Linked DNA regions of Thermococcus onnurineus NA1. Each later gene encodes a partner of the first gene's protein in a complex. Links are inferred from orthologs where the notes say so. Each region holds a gene or a part of one and is shown on either strand. Other genes may lie near its edges.

Evidence for each region. The genes of interacting proteins can lie anywhere in the genome.
Region 2: the proteins of eif2g (region 1) and TON_RS00210 are in contact, whole or in part, in a crystal structure (PDB 2QMU), measured with the Saccharolobus solfataricus proteins. The link is inferred for Thermococcus onnurineus NA1 from one-to-one orthologs. Residues at the interface, in WP_009988771.1 of Saccharolobus solfataricus: Trp33, Pro65, Glu66, Gln148, Val151, Asp152, Val154, Ser155, Lys156, Ala159, Leu160, Tyr163, Arg164, Lys167, Ile180, Ile181, Pro182, Val183, Ser184, Leu186, His187, Ile189, Asn190, Asp192, Ser193; in WP_231918336.1 of Saccharolobus solfataricus: Met1, Leu2, Arg4, Leu5, Tyr6, Lys8, Leu9, Pro10, Ile106, Lys108, Lys109, Glu110, Lys111.

The regions. Positions count from the first base shown.
Region 1 is NC_011529.1:1,822,774-1,829,777, forward strand. The notes cover bases 1,407-4,239. They hold eif2g (translation initiation factor IF-2 subunit gamma), read right to left. Parts: upstream 3,523-4,239; coding sequence 2,290-3,522; downstream 1,407-2,289. Other genes in these bases: TON_RS09910 (HD domain-containing protein), read right to left, coding at 1,407-1,748; TON_RS09915 (PIN domain-containing protein), read right to left, coding at 1,851-2,261; TON_RS09925 (30S ribosomal protein S6e), read right to left, coding at 3,642-4,019; TON_RS09930 (preprotein translocase subunit Sec61beta), read left to right, coding at 4,164-4,239. Outside these bases: TON_RS09905 (DUF434 domain-containing protein), read right to left, coding at 294-956; more of TON_RS09910, read right to left, coding at 978-1,406; more of TON_RS09930, read left to right, coding at 4,240-4,334; TON_RS09935 (GAS domain-containing protein), read right to left, coding at 4,331-4,993; GTP-binding protein EngB, read left to right, coding at 5,087-5,698; TON_RS09945 (Lrp/AsnC family transcriptional regulator), read right to left, coding at 5,645-6,109; TON_RS09950 (Clp1/GlmU family protein), read left to right, coding at 6,273-7,004. UniProt on the Methanocaldococcus jannaschii protein: eIF-2 functions in the early steps of protein synthesis by forming a ternary complex with GTP and initiator tRNA.
Region 2 is NC_011529.1:32,828-39,733, forward strand. What follows is about bases 2,840-5,599. They hold TON_RS00210 (translation initiation factor IF-2 subunit beta), read right to left. Parts: upstream 4,556-5,599; coding sequence 4,124-4,555; downstream 2,840-4,123. Other genes in these bases: TON_RS00205 (carboxyl transferase domain-containing protein), read right to left, coding at 2,840-3,974; TON_RS00215 (LAGLIDADG family homing endonuclease), read right to left, coding at 4,624-5,599. In the rest of the region: TON_RS00185 (CBS domain-containing protein), read right to left, coding at 1-324; TON_RS00190 (sodium ion-translocating decarboxylase subunit beta), read right to left, coding at 408-1,535; TON_RS00195 (acetyl-CoA carboxylase biotin carboxyl carrier protein subunit), read right to left, coding at 1,542-2,006; TON_RS00200 (OadG family protein), read right to left, coding at 2,009-2,395; more of TON_RS00205, read right to left, coding at 2,406-2,839; more of TON_RS00215, read right to left, coding at 5,600-6,906. UniProt on the Methanocaldococcus jannaschii protein: eIF-2 functions in the early steps of protein synthesis by forming a ternary complex with GTP and initiator tRNA.

The DNA of each region.
Region 1 (7,004 bases):
TGTAGAGGTTTTCACCCTCCAGCACAGCCCAGAAGCTGAAGTTGCAGAAGCCGAACCAGCTCATATGGATAATCTCCAGATTAGGTATGTTTGAGATCATATCGATGTCTCCTTCCTGGTACGAAGTTACCCCCTCATGTTGCCGACCGCTTCGGGGTTGTAGAACTCGAATTCCTGATTACCATACTTCATTCAGATGTCCACAGCGTCCCTCTCCGGCGTAAAGTGGTTAGTAAAGGTTTTCAAAAGTTTCAAGTGAGCCTGTAACTGTTCGAAGAAAATAAATCTAAGTGTTAAACCTCCTCTGAACACATTTTCCCCATAAACTCAACGAATGGCCTCGCTCCCTTTCCGAGCTTCTCGCCGACGTATCCAGCGAGGTCAAAGACGTGGGGAACTCTGACGATTATCCCCACATCCGCGGTGGCAACCACCTCAAAGGCCTTGAGCTCAAAATCTGGGCTTTTAACCAGTTTTACTTCCCCAGGAATATCAAATTCCTTCAGCTTCTCCTCGGTCAGCCTCTTGACCTCTCCGCTTCCCGGCACGTTCTTCCCGTAAAAGAAGACCGTCTTCTTAATCCCCAGTTCCTTCAGGGCCATCGCGATTTTAGTAAGCAAATCACCGGTCCTCTCGTTGATTCTATACCTCCCCTGGTACTTCAGGTCCCTTATCAAGCCGTCCTCGCAGAGTATTGCTTTCCCATCGAGGAGAGATTCGAGGGTTATGAGGACGTTGAAACCGTCTACCGCCAGAACCTTCCCGACAAGTTCTTCGGGTTTTAGGAGCTTTCCCTCAACTTCCCTGATCCATCCATCAGAAAAGACGCATCTGGCCAGAAGATGCCGCTCTTTTTTCGTAAGCCTGTAGTGGTTGGCAACGAATTCTAATGCATAGCTTTTCCGGTAGCCCCTGTTGAGCAGATATTTGAGATCAATGTAGGCATCTCGAAGCATGGAGAAGGTTGGGAGGGAAGGTTAAATAACCTTCTCCATTATCTCTTCGCCGACGTAAATTCTTATCCTAACCTTTCCGCTCAGTACTGAGCTTTTGACCTTCTTGGTGAGAATTTCGTCCACTTGGAAGACTCCTGCGAGGTGCTTCATCCATATCTCAATGAGTATCGGCTGCTCCTCGTTTCCTTCCCTTATTTCGACCTTCTCTATTGCCAGGGCTGAGACGGCGTGTATGTCAACGCGGTCCTTCTTGTGGACGAGCCTGCTCCTTCCGGCTTCCATATCGCAGCCGTCCGCTATGGTGACGAGGCTCCCCTCAATGGTTGTGCACGGCACGTGCTCATCGTGCGTGTAGATGGCGTTCAGCGTGAGCGCTTTGAGGAGAAGCCAATCATCCGTTTCAAACTCCCTGGCGAGCTTGTCTATTATTGGCTCCGTAAGCAGGGCACTGAACTCGTAGTGGTTTATTCTGTGTATCATGTTGCCGACGTCGTGGAAGAGCGCTCCAAAAGCAACGATGAACTTGCTCCAGCGGAAAGGCTTGCCGAGCTTCTCCGCTGTGGTCTCAATTCCAAACTTTTTGATAATTTTCAGTAGCTCCAGGGCCCGTCTCGTTGTGAGGAGAACGTGGATCGGTCCGTGGTCGTTGAACTGGTAGATATTCAGCACTATGTAGTTGGTCGTCTCGAAGTAGTAGATGTGTTCCCTGAAGGCCCTCTCGTACATCTGGTAGAGTTCGTCGTCCTCCATTAGTTCCCTAATCTCTCTCAAAAGATCCTCTTCGGTGTACATATTTCCCACCCAAATGCATGGAGAAAAGGAAGTTTTAAGGGTTTTGAACGCCCAGGCGAAAAGAACTCTTTGAATGGTTGTTGGGCTTGGACAGAAAATAGCTCACTCCAGCATTCCTTCAAGCTCCAGAATCTTCTTGGAGCGGAGGTACACGACCGGAATGCCCTTCGCGCGGAGCCTCTTTTTCAGCCCCTTATCGTTGGTGCAGACCACAACACGCTCGTTATTCAGGGCGAAGTCAAAAATCTGGTCGTCTATTGGCCTCTCCCCAAACCAGCCTATATCCACGGTCTCGAACCTTTCAGCCAGCTTCTTCGCCATTCTGATGGCCATCAGATCTTTCCCGCGGGACTTTCTTTCGATGACGTCCAGTTCCTGAAGGACAACGTTTGGAATTACAATCCTGAACTTCACATCGAGAACCCTGTTCAGCTCGGATATTATGTCGACGCCGAACTGTCCCGGGACGAGGAGAAAGTTGGTATCGGGAATAACGAGCCATTCGCGGTGCATGGAGACCACCAAATGAGAAAAGAGAGGGTCACTCCCTGATGAAGCCGTAGCCTATGAGGCGCCACCTGCTGCCGACCTGCCTGCTGATGGCAACCCTGTCGCCGACCTCGGCGCAGATGGGTATCTGGAGCTTGAGCTCGATCTCGTCCTTGCCGAGTCCGGTGACGAGACCCATCGTTCTTGCCGTTCCAACGTTGAGGAGCAGGACTTCCCTCCTTTTGATCGGCTCGACCTTGAGCTCCTCCTCGGTTCCCACAACCCTCTCGAGGAGATGAACCTCAAGCCTGAGCTCGTCCCACACCGGCGGAAGCTGGCCAGGTTTTCCTACGACGTTTCCGGCCATGAGGTCGCCCTTGGTGAGGTACGGATCGAGCTTGGTGCCGACGCCGACGAGCCCACCTGGATATGCCTCCTCGACGAACCTTCCTCCTGCCTGAAGGGACACTATCTCGGTGGTTATCGGCTCGTACTTGATCCTGCCGTGCTCCTCGTAGGGAACGCCCGGGCGGATCTCTATCTCGTCGCCGACTTTGAGCTTGCCCTGGACTATCGAACCGCCGATGACTCCGCCGACGAGCTTTTCCGGCTTGGTTCCTGGCTTGTTAACGTCAAAACTCCTCAGAACGAGCATCTTGGGCGGCTTGTTCGGATCATGCTCAGGTGTTGGGATGAACTCCTCTATTGCAGCTAAGAGAACGTCAACGTTGGCTCCATGCAGGGCTGAAATCGGAATTATTGGGGCGTTCTCGGCGACGGTGCCTTTGACGAACTCCTTTATCTCCTGATACCTCTCAATGACCTTCTCCCTGTCGACAAGCTCGATCTTGTTGAGGGCTATGACGATGTTCTTATTGCCGACTATCTGAAGGGCCATGAGATGCTCCCTGGTCTGGGGCATTACACCCTCGTTGGCCGCTATGACGAGAACGGCACCGTCCATGAGGGAAGCTCCAGCGAGCATTGTTGTCATCAATGCCTCGTGACCGGGAGCATCGATGAAGGAGACTCTCCTCTCAAATTCGGTTTCATGGCCGCAGTAAGGACATATCGGTGAAGTTGAGTATCTGCCGCAGCTCGGGCACTTCCTTATCTCTGCATCGGCGAAGCCTATCTTGATGGTGATTCCTCTCCTTAGCTCCTCGCTGTGGGTGTCAGTCCAGATTCCGGTCAGGGCCTTCGTGAGTGTCGTTTTACCGTGATCAACGTGACCAACCATTCCGATGTTAACCTCGGCCTGTCTAAACTCCTTCTTCTTTGCCATCTTCTCTCACCCCTAAATTTAGAGAGTTTGGGCATTTATTAAGGTTACCTCAGGGGAAGAACTCGAAGGACATACTCCAAGGCAAGCAGAAAAGCAGTAAGTTGGGGAAAGGAGGAAGCTCAGAAGACGAGCTTCATGTTGATCTGGACGATCTCGGGGCTGATGGTGTTGCCCCTAACGGTCTTCTTCCTCCTCTCACCCTTCTCCTTAGGCCTGAAACCCGGCCCCCTAGAGACGAGGATCTTGACCCTCCTCGGACCATGGACATCGGGCCTCATGGGGAAGCCATCCTTGTCGGTTCCGCCGGTTATCTTGAGCTTGGTATCGGCTGGAATCTCCTCGCCGAATATCTCGGTGAGGTTGAGGCCAAGCTCCTTGGCGGAGATCTCCTCTCCGATCCTCTTTCCGATGAGCTTCTCTGCCTCTTCGCCGCTTATCTCGACCTGCCTGGCTATCCCGTTCTTCGGGTTCGATATGACAAGCTTAAAGGTCGCCATTTCCTCCCACCTCCTATGTCATTAGCGGGATTCATTGGGGAAACCCCTTATCCACCATGGGCTGTGGATTACCTTTTAAAAAGTTTCCCCTATCAAAACTTTTTTATACCTCTCTGGTGGTAGCCATCTTAAGAGGTGAGAGAGATGGCAAAGGAAAAGGCCACACTTCCTCCGACCGGTGCGGGTCTCATGAGGTTCTTTGATGAGGACACCAAGGCAGTGAAGATAAGCCCAAGGGGCGTTATAGCCCTCACGCTGATACTCGTTGCCCTTGAGATACTTCTCCACGCCTTTGGGCCTCAGATCTTTGGCTAAATGAAGCTCGTTTTCTTTAATCCCCTTGCGTTCAGCTCTTCGTTTATTATTGTCCTGACGATTTCTTCAAGCTGACTCTGGATGAGCTTGTCAACATCGTCCTTTATTTTGTCTATGTCGTGCCTGAGACCTTCGAGGAGCCTTATGTAGTCCTTGGCCATTTCGAGCTGGCCTTCCTGTCTGACCAGTTGCTCTTTGAGGTGTTCGAAGTCCTCTTTCATGACATGGAGCTTTCTAAGCTCTCTCTGAAGCTCATCCAGCTGCTTGGTAAGTGAGTAGTTCTCCTCCTTGAGCTTTTCTATGAGCCTCTCCTTGGTCTCGAGCTCCCTAACCAGGGCGTTGTACTCCTCGGCTATCTGGGTGAGCCTCTCTATCTCTCTTAGTGGGGGCACCTTACCGTTTCCGAGGATTATAACGTCTGGACCAACGTTGACTATATCGCTTGGCCTTATTTTCATCTTCTTCTCGTTGGAGAACATTCCTGGGTGTTCACCCTTTCCAAGGTTCTCCACGAGCTTCATCTTCAGGATGAAGTAGAACTGGTCGCCCTCAACCTCGACGTTGATGTCCGTCACAAACCCGAGTATCTTTCCCTCCGTGAGGGATATCACAAACTTGTTGATGAGCTGGTTGGCTTTAGCTTCACTGCCCTCTACCATAAACACCACCGCGATTATTTATCGCTCGGCCTACTTAACTTTTCCGCCAAGCCTTATAAGGTGAAAAAACTTCAACTCCCTTCGGTGAGAGCCATGATAATCTTTGTGGGACGGTCGAACGTTGGAAAAAGCACGCTCATCTTCCGTCTTACTGGAAAGTGGGTCAGGAGGGGCAAGAGGCCAGGAGTTACGAGAAAGCCTGTGGAGGTTAGCTGGAGGAACCGAAAGGTCGTCGACATGCCTGGCTTCGGCTTTATGAGCGGTCTGCCGAAGGAAAAGCAGGAGAAGATTAAAGATGAGATAGTGCACTTCATAGAGAACAACGCCGATGAGATAGACCTGGCAATCCTCGTCATAGATGGCAAGAGTGTGCTGGAGATAATAGAGCGCTGGGAGAAGCGCGGTGAGATTCCGATAGACGTAGAGTTCTTCCAGTTCCTGCGGGAGCTGAAGATACCGACGATAGTGGCGGTGAACAAGATAGACAAGGTGAAGAACGTCCAGGGGACCATAACGAGGCTCGCCGAGAAGTTTGGAGTTCCCTATAGCGAGATAAACGAGATTTTCGTGCCAATCTCAGCTAAGTTCGGAAAGAACCTCGACGAGCTTAGAATGCTAATAGAGAAGAAGCTAAGGGAGGGCAGGAAGCCCTCAGAGGACTTCAAGGACGATGTGGGTAATGGTCTCCTTGACGCCGTCGAGTGAGGCTATTTCCTCGAGAATCTCGTCGAGCCGGGTCTTGTCTGCCTCGATGATGAGGTCGATGTCGCCGGTGACGCGGTATATCTTCTTTATCTTGAGCCTCTTTATCTGTTCGTAGACGTGCTTTCTCTTGGTTGGCTCTATCCTCACAAAGACGAAAACATCCCCCTTCTTCTCGCCGAGGAGGTCGAGGGCCTTGTCGGTAAGGTCGATAAAGCCCCTACCGGTTCTTATATAGCCAAGCTCCTTGAGAACTTTGAGATGATTGCTTAAGGCCTGTCTGGTTATTCCGAGTTCCTCGGCGAGCTCGTCTTGGGTCTTCTCAACGGTATGAACCTCTATGGTCTTTCCTTCCTCGTAGAACTTCCTGAGCAACCTAATCTGTCTTGGGGTGAGAGTGGGTTTTTCTTCCATTTTTAAAACCTCCTTTGCAAGGTTAGCATTTGCACCTTGTATTAAACCAACTATTTTCAAGGTCAATGTCAAATTTTTCTGGCCTTCACACTGATAGCCCCCGACCACACTTATAAGTTTTTCTCAAAGTTAGCTTTTTAATTCCCAGCTCTAATCAACTCACATGAACAAAGCAGGCTATACTGAGGACGTTCCCCCCGACAGGTTTGAACTCCTTGACAAGATAGCCCAGTCAGAGAGACCCATTAGGGTAATGCTCATCGGCGGAACCGACAGCGGAAAGACGACCCTCCTGACGTTCCTTGCGAACGGTCTCATTGAAATGGGTCTCAGAGTTGCGATAATCGACAGCGATGTCGGCCAGAAGGGAGTTCTCCCCCCAGCAACGGTGAGCTTAGCTTTCCCTGAAGGTCCCTTTGACTCGATCAGCAATTTAAAGGCTCGTGCTCACTACTTCATTGGGACCACTTCTCCCAGCCAGTATACAGGTGAGATGGCAGTTGGTGTCAAGAGATTGGTTGATATTGCCGTTCAGGATGCGGATGTCGTTTTGGTAGATACTACCGGCTTCGTCACCGGTCCGGGCGTAGAGATGAAGCGCCTCAAAGCCGAACTCGTGAGACCTGAACTGATAGTTTTCCTTGAGAGGGAGAACGAGCTCTCTCACATAAAACGGCTACTCTCTCCCTACGGTGAAGTCCTGAGCCTCTCAGTGAGCGGCAGAGCGAGGGAACACTCGAGGGAGGAGCGCAGGGAAATAAGACGGGAGAAGTGGGGGGCTTACTTCTCAAGTGCTGGTCTGATTAATGTTGATTTGAATAATGTCGTTCCAACCGGAACGGAACTCTTCAGAGGCAGACCGTTAACGGCCGAGGAAAAGGAACTTCTATCGTCC
Region 2 (6,906 bases), 1.8 Mb from region 1 along the record:
TGTCAGTATGCCAAGAACATGGTCATCGTCATCAACTACCACTACGCGTCTGTAGTCACTCTCCAGCATAGCTCTGACAGCCTTCTTAAGGTCATCATTGGGTTTCACTGTGGGAACATCCCTTTTGACGAGCATTGCCAGTTGCTCCTCATCAGGATGGAGCATAACACGCTTGATACTTATTATTCCAACGAGCTTGCCTTCTCTGTTTGCTACGGGGAATGACCTTACTTTGTGTTTCCTGAAGAGGTCAAGGGCATACTCCCTCGTGGCCGGGAGCTTTATGACCACTGGATCGGGGGTCATCAAAGTCTTTACACGCATTTTCTTCACCACCGCTTTAGGTTAAAGCGTCCTTCTCCTATTTAAGGTTTTCATTAGGCTCATCAAAAATTTGAAGAAAAAGGTCAGCCTAGAACTGAGAGAAGAACTCCGGCGACGACGGCAGTCCCTATAACTCCAGCGACGTTCGGACCCATTGCGTGCATGAGTATGAAGTTCCCTGGGTCTTCCTCACTCGCCAAGCGCTGGACAACCCTGGCGCTCATTGGAACTGCCGAAACTCCAGCCGCTCCAATCATCGGGTTTATCTTGCCGCCGCTAAGCTTCATCATAATCTTCCCGAGGAGCACTCCTCCAGCGGTTGCAGAGGCGAAGGCGACGACACCAAGGCCAAGTATCATAAGGGTCTTCGCCGTGAGGAAAGTCTCAGCCCTCATCGTTGAGCCGACGCCAAGCCCGAGGAAGATGGTGACGATGTTCATTAGCTCCTCCTGGGCAGCTTTGCTCAGCCTCTCAACGACGCCGCTCTCCCTGAAGAGGTTGCCTATCATGAGCATTCCAATGAGCGGCCCGGCGCTTGGAACGAGGAGGCTGATGACGATAGCAGTGATTATGGGGAACATTATCTTCTCCCTCTTGGAGACGGGTCTGAGCTGCTCCATTCTGATTTTCCTTTCCTCCTTACTGGTCATGGCCTTGATGATAGGCGGCTGGATAAGCGGGACGAGGCTCATGTAAGAGTAAGCCGCCACGGCAGTCGCTCCGAGAAGGTGTGGAGCCAGCTTGGTGGTGAGGTATATGGTCGTCGGTCCGTCGGCACCGCCGATGATACCTATCGAAGCCGCCTCAGGCAGGGTGAAACCGAGCAGCACCGCGCTCAGCATAGCAACGAAAACACCTATCTGAGCGGCAGCGCCGAGCAGAGCCGTCTTGGGGTCTGCTATCATCGGCCCGAAGTCTGTCATCGCCCCCAGTCCGAAGAATATCAGCAGTGGCACTATCTCTGTGCTTATGAGGTAGTGGTGGATAAGATAGAACAGTCCATGTGGTTCGTCGGTTATGCCTGTGAGCGGCAGGTTGACGATGACGGCACTTATGCCTATCGGGAGGAGGAGCAGGGGCTCCATCTCATATCTGATGGCGAGATAGACGAGTATCAGACCGACGAGTATCATTATTACATTGCCAACAGTTAGATGGAGAAGCCCCATGCTCTCGATGAATTCGATTATTGCCTGCTCCAGTCCGGCCATTCTCCATCACCCGAGTTCGATTAGTGGTTGTCCGGTGTCGACGGTTTGGCCTTCTTTGATGAGGATTTTCTTTATTGTTCCGTCTTTTGGTGCTGGGATTTCGTTTTCCATTTTCATTGCCTCGAGGATGAGTAGTCCCTGACCGGTTTTGACTTGATCACCTTCTTTAACGAGTATTCTAAGAATCTTACCCGGCATGGGAGCCGTCACAACCCCCTCACCAACAGGAGCTGGCGCTGGGGCCGGAGCAGCGGGCGCTGAAACCGGAACGGGAGCACTCGGAACGGCAGGAGCGCTGATGCGGGCTGGGGTAGCTGCCGGCTCGCTTATTGCGCTCAGGTCTATTCCGAGCCCCTTTGCCTCGACCTCGTAGCTCTTGTCCTCGAAGGAGACTTTAAAACGGCCCATTCCAAGCTCTTCAACCTCAACCTCGTATTCAACACCGTCAACGATGACCTTAACCTTAGCCATCTTCACCACTTCCCTTTCTCGTAATTGAAGTCCTCAACATCTTCCATAGTTGTCTGGATGCCGTAGAGGCGCCAAGAGTCAGAAACCTTCCTCTTGAAGGGTAAGGGCCTCAGCTGGGCCGCCTTCTCGGCAGTGTATGCTAAAATAGCCGCGGTAATAACTGCTAGGTCCCTCGGGGGTATCTCCGGCTTTGCTTCCTTAACTTTTGGTACTTCTTCGACCTTCGTCGGGATAGGGGCTTTTCCTGAAGTTTCTCTATCTATGAGCCTCCTCTCGAGCCAGCCGACGAAGTAGAGGACTAAAGCTAAAATGGTGAGGACGGCAAAGACCACCGTCACTCCGAGGGCGGTTATGTTGAGGCCCTCCACGAACTCGGCCATGGTTACCATGTCTCACACCTCACAGCGGTATGTTGCCGTGCTTCTTCGGCGGGAGCTTGACGCGCTTGCTCTCCATGGCCTCGAGGGCAAGGATTATCTTTGCCCTTGTCTCGGCAGGGTCTATGACATCGTCGATGTATCCCCTCGCGGCAGCGACGTACGGGTTGGCAAACCTGTCCTTGTACTCCTGTATCTTCTGCTGCCTGACCTCCTCAGGGTTCTCTGCCGCTGCAATCTCTTTCCTGAAGATGATATTGGCCGCTCCCTCAGGACCCATAACGGCTATCTCTGCGGTCGGCCAGGCGAAGACGAAGTCGGCACCGAGGTGCTTGCTTCCCATTGCGAGGTAAGCGCCACCGTAGGCCTTCCTGAGAATGACGGTCACCATCGGGACGGTGGCCTCGGAGTAGGCGTAAAGGACCTTGGCTCCGTGCCTGATGATTCCACCATACTCCTGCTGGGTGCCCGGCAGGTAGCCGGGGACGTCAACAAGCGTGACGATGGGTATGTTGAAGGCGTCGCAGGTTCTCACAAAGCGTGCTATCTTGTCGGAGCTGTCTATGTCAAGAACGCCCGCGAAGTAGTTGGGGTTGTTGGCGACTATACCAACCGTCTGGCCGTTCATCCTTCCGAAGCCGACGACGGCGTTTGGGGCGAAGTAGGGCAGAATCTCCAGGAAGTCCGGATTGCCGTTCTCATCCCTGTCAACTATCTCGTAGATGACCTGCCTGACGTCGTAGCCCTTGTTCGGGTCGTCCGGAACTATGGAGTACAGGCTTTCGGTCTTCCTGAATGGCAAATCGCTTGTCTTAACACGCGGCGGCTTCTCCATGTTGTTTGACGGCAGGTAGCTCATGAGACGTCTTATCAACGCTAGAACCTCTTCGTCGCTCTTTCCTATGAGGTGGGCCTGTCCGCTCTTTTGGGCGTGAACCATGGCTCCACCGAGCTGAACAGGTGTAACCTCGACGCCCGTGACAGCTTTAACGACCTGTGGGCCTGTGATGAACATGAAGCTCGACGGGTTGTCCACCATGAGGATGAAGTCTCCTATCGCCGGGCTGTAAACCGCTCCTCCGGCACAGGGACCCATAATTGCGGTGATCTGTGGCACAACACCGCTGAGAATTGTGTTCATCTTGAAGATCTCACCGTAGCCCTTGAGGGAGTCCACACCCTCCTGAATCCTTGCACCGCCGGAATCATTGAGGCCTATTACAGGTGCTCCCGCCTCAAGGGCGAGCTCCATTATGCGCTTTATCTTAGCAGCGTGCATCTCGCCGAGGGAACCTCCCATGACGGTGAAGTCCTGGGCATAGACGAAGACAAGCCTTCCATCGATGGTTCCATAGCCGGTGATGACACCATCCGCGGGCAGTTCCTTCTTATCGAGACCGAACTCCGTTCCTCTGTGCTTGACGAACATGCCGATCTCAACGAAGCTTCCCGGGTCGAGGAGCTTCTCGATCCTCTCGCGCGCTGTGAGCTTGCCTTTAGCGTGCTGCTTTTCGACGGCCTTTTCGCCGCCCATCTCAAGAATCTTTTTTCTCCGTTCGTACAGCTCGTTAACCTTTTCCTCCATGCTCATGAGAACTCCCCCTAACAGCTGAGAGTGTCTGGTGGTTGTAGTTTGTAAAGTTTAAAAGGGTTTTTGCTCCACTGCCCGTTGAGGAGTTGATAAAATTCTTAGATGTTGAAAGCAGCAAAAGGGGTGAAGTAGAAAAAGGTAGAACGGATTCAGAGGTGTGCAATCGGAGTTTCTGCACCACAGGCCTCGCACTTGAGGAAGTGGAAGCGTCCCCTCTTGATGATCTTGGTATCTGGTGAGCCGCAGACCGGGCAGATAACGTAGTCCTTGAGGTACTTCTTCATCTTGTTGGCTATCAGGTAGGGTGTGAAGCGTCCTTGGAGGACAACTCTCCTTCCCTCGAGTGTTCCGGCCGTTGCCACCTCTCTCAAGATGAACTTGAGAAGATGGTTCGGGTCGCGGTTCATGGCCTCGGCTATGTCCATGAAGTTCTCGATTATAGTCCTGTTTCCGGCTATCGTGACTACGGCGGCGGGAACCTCAAACCTCGAGATGTGATGCTTAACGTTCTCTGGGAGCTCCTCGTAAGCCTTATCGAGTAAGCCTTCGAAATCGTAAAAGTCAACCTTCTTCTCGCTCACTTTCCTCACCTCCACTTAAGGTATGCAGAGCCGTTTATAACCTTTTGGCGTGGGGAAAATCGAGAAAATCAAAGCACCCTGTAGAAGCCGGCTCTCGGTTCGTATATCCTCGCGTCCCTCTTGAGGTCGTTGATGAGCTTCTTTACTTCGTTCTCCGTTCCAATTCCAGCCTGCTTCGCCGCTTCCACTACCTTGTCCTCCGGTGCGCCGAACTCACCCTCACTCTCAAGGCTCTTGATGATGTCTATGAGCTTGTCAATCTTGTTTATCTTCTTGGAACTCTTGCCGACTTCGAGGATCGAAACGTCCAGTGTCCCCTCCTCGTCGGTCGCTATCTTTCTTATCATCTCCTCGATTATCTGTATCGCCGCTCTGGCGTCTTCCCTCGTCACGGTCTCGCTCAGGCGCATTCTCGCATGGGCCTCGCTGAGACGTATGAGTGCCTCCAGCTGCCTCGCAGTAATTGGAATCGGCTGCACTCCCTCGTCCTCACCGCTCTTTCTGAAGCCCTTCCTCATACGGACGTAGTAGCGCTTTATCTCGTCCATCGCCTCTTTGCTCAAAACCGGGTGGATGTTCTTCCTCGCGTAGGCTATATACTTCTTGAGCAGGTCGTAGGGTATCTTGGGCGTTACCGCCTCGGCCTCTCCCCTCCTGACCTTGAGTATGTGCTCGGCTATAGATGCGTCTATCTTCTCGTCCGGCTCGTCCAGCAGGAGGAATATAAGGTCGAAACGGCTCAGCAGAGTCGGTGGGAGGTCTAGCTGCTCCGGAAGGGACTTGTGGCGGTTAAATCTGCCATACTTTGGATTGGCGGCGGCTATAACCGTTGTTCTGGAGTTAAGTGTCGCTGTGATACCCGCTTTTGAAATGCTGATTGTCTGCTGCTCGAGTGCCTCATGTATAGCGCTCCTGTCACGGTCGCTCATCTTGTCGAACTCGTCAATTAGGGCAAATCCGCCATCGGCGAGAACCAGAACACCAGCCTCCAGAACCCACGAACCTGTAAATTCGTCACGGACGGCTGCGGCTGTCAAACCGGCGGCAGAGCTGCTCTTCCCACTCGTATAAATCGCTCTCGGCGCCAAATTGGCAACATAGCGGAGAATTTGGCTGTTGTGGACGAAGATGTCGTTGGCTATGAAGTTGTGGTGCTCCGGCACCTGGAGGTCGTAGACCCACGGATGCTCTGGCTTGTATTCTCTGACCTCGACGACTCTGTCCCAGAAGATATCGGAGTCCGCAAGCAGTTCAAGTACTTTGAGCTTTTTGGGGGCATCAGGCGACTTCTCTTTCAGTGTTTCAACGACGATTTTGAGCTTTTCCCTGCTGGGCAGCCTATCCCCCCGTTCATAGTGCAGGTAAGTGGAGCGGTTTATTCCTAGGTCCTTTTGTCTTAGTCCTGCTGATTCACGGAGTTCTCTGAGCAGCTTCGAGACGCCCGGAACAACATCAACGTTGGTGTTCAGTTTTATCCCGTTGGTAACCTTTGCGAGGAGTTTTGCCTTCTCCTCAACTCCAAAACCGATGGTCTCTCTGAACTTTATGACATCTTTGCCCGTTATGACCAGGCGGTAGTACGTTTTTGCCTCCTTCATCTTTCCGTTTGTGGCTATGCCTCTTGTCGCGTGCAGCTGTGATTTTATTCCAAACCTCAAAAGAAGGTGCCGGACACCTCTCAGGAGTTCCAGTGATGCTGAAACCACTGTGATTTTTGGTCTGGCTCTATCAACTGTCCCCTCTGCGTCAAAGTAACCCTGAAGGAACGCCTTGATGTCCTCCAACCTTGCGGAGAATATCTGGGATGGTACTTTTTTCTTTGAAGAGTTCTCCGCGATTCCAAGATGTTTAAACAATCTGAAGAACTCAACGCTGCTCACGTAAACCTCTTTCGCCGATTTGCCTCTATGAGGCTTTCTAATCGTTGGGTTAAGGTCGAGCTTTCTGAAGTATTCGTAGACTTTTTGAATCAGCTTTTCGTCGTTGTTCGTAAAGAATATCGTAGCGCTACCGTTTCTGTTCTGTGCGTAGCCCTCTCCGGCTAGTAGGCCGATAACGTACCAGAACTCCTCGTCAGCAAATTCAGGAAGCTTTAGCCTGCTCTTGGCAGTTTTGGGCTTTTCTATCTCAATGTCCCAAAGCCTAGTAGGCTTCCCAGCAACCGGAATGATGCGTGGAACTGCTATAAAGTCGCTCGCTTTTAGTTCCTCAGCCTTCCTTGTCTTGAACTGCCCATTCTCAAAGACAAAGAATGGATGAGTCGGTGTTACCCTTATCTCCCTTCCGCTCGCAGTCCTTATGAGGAACATTCTCTCGGGCGCGGTTCTCTTCCAGGCTATGTTAGCCTTCAC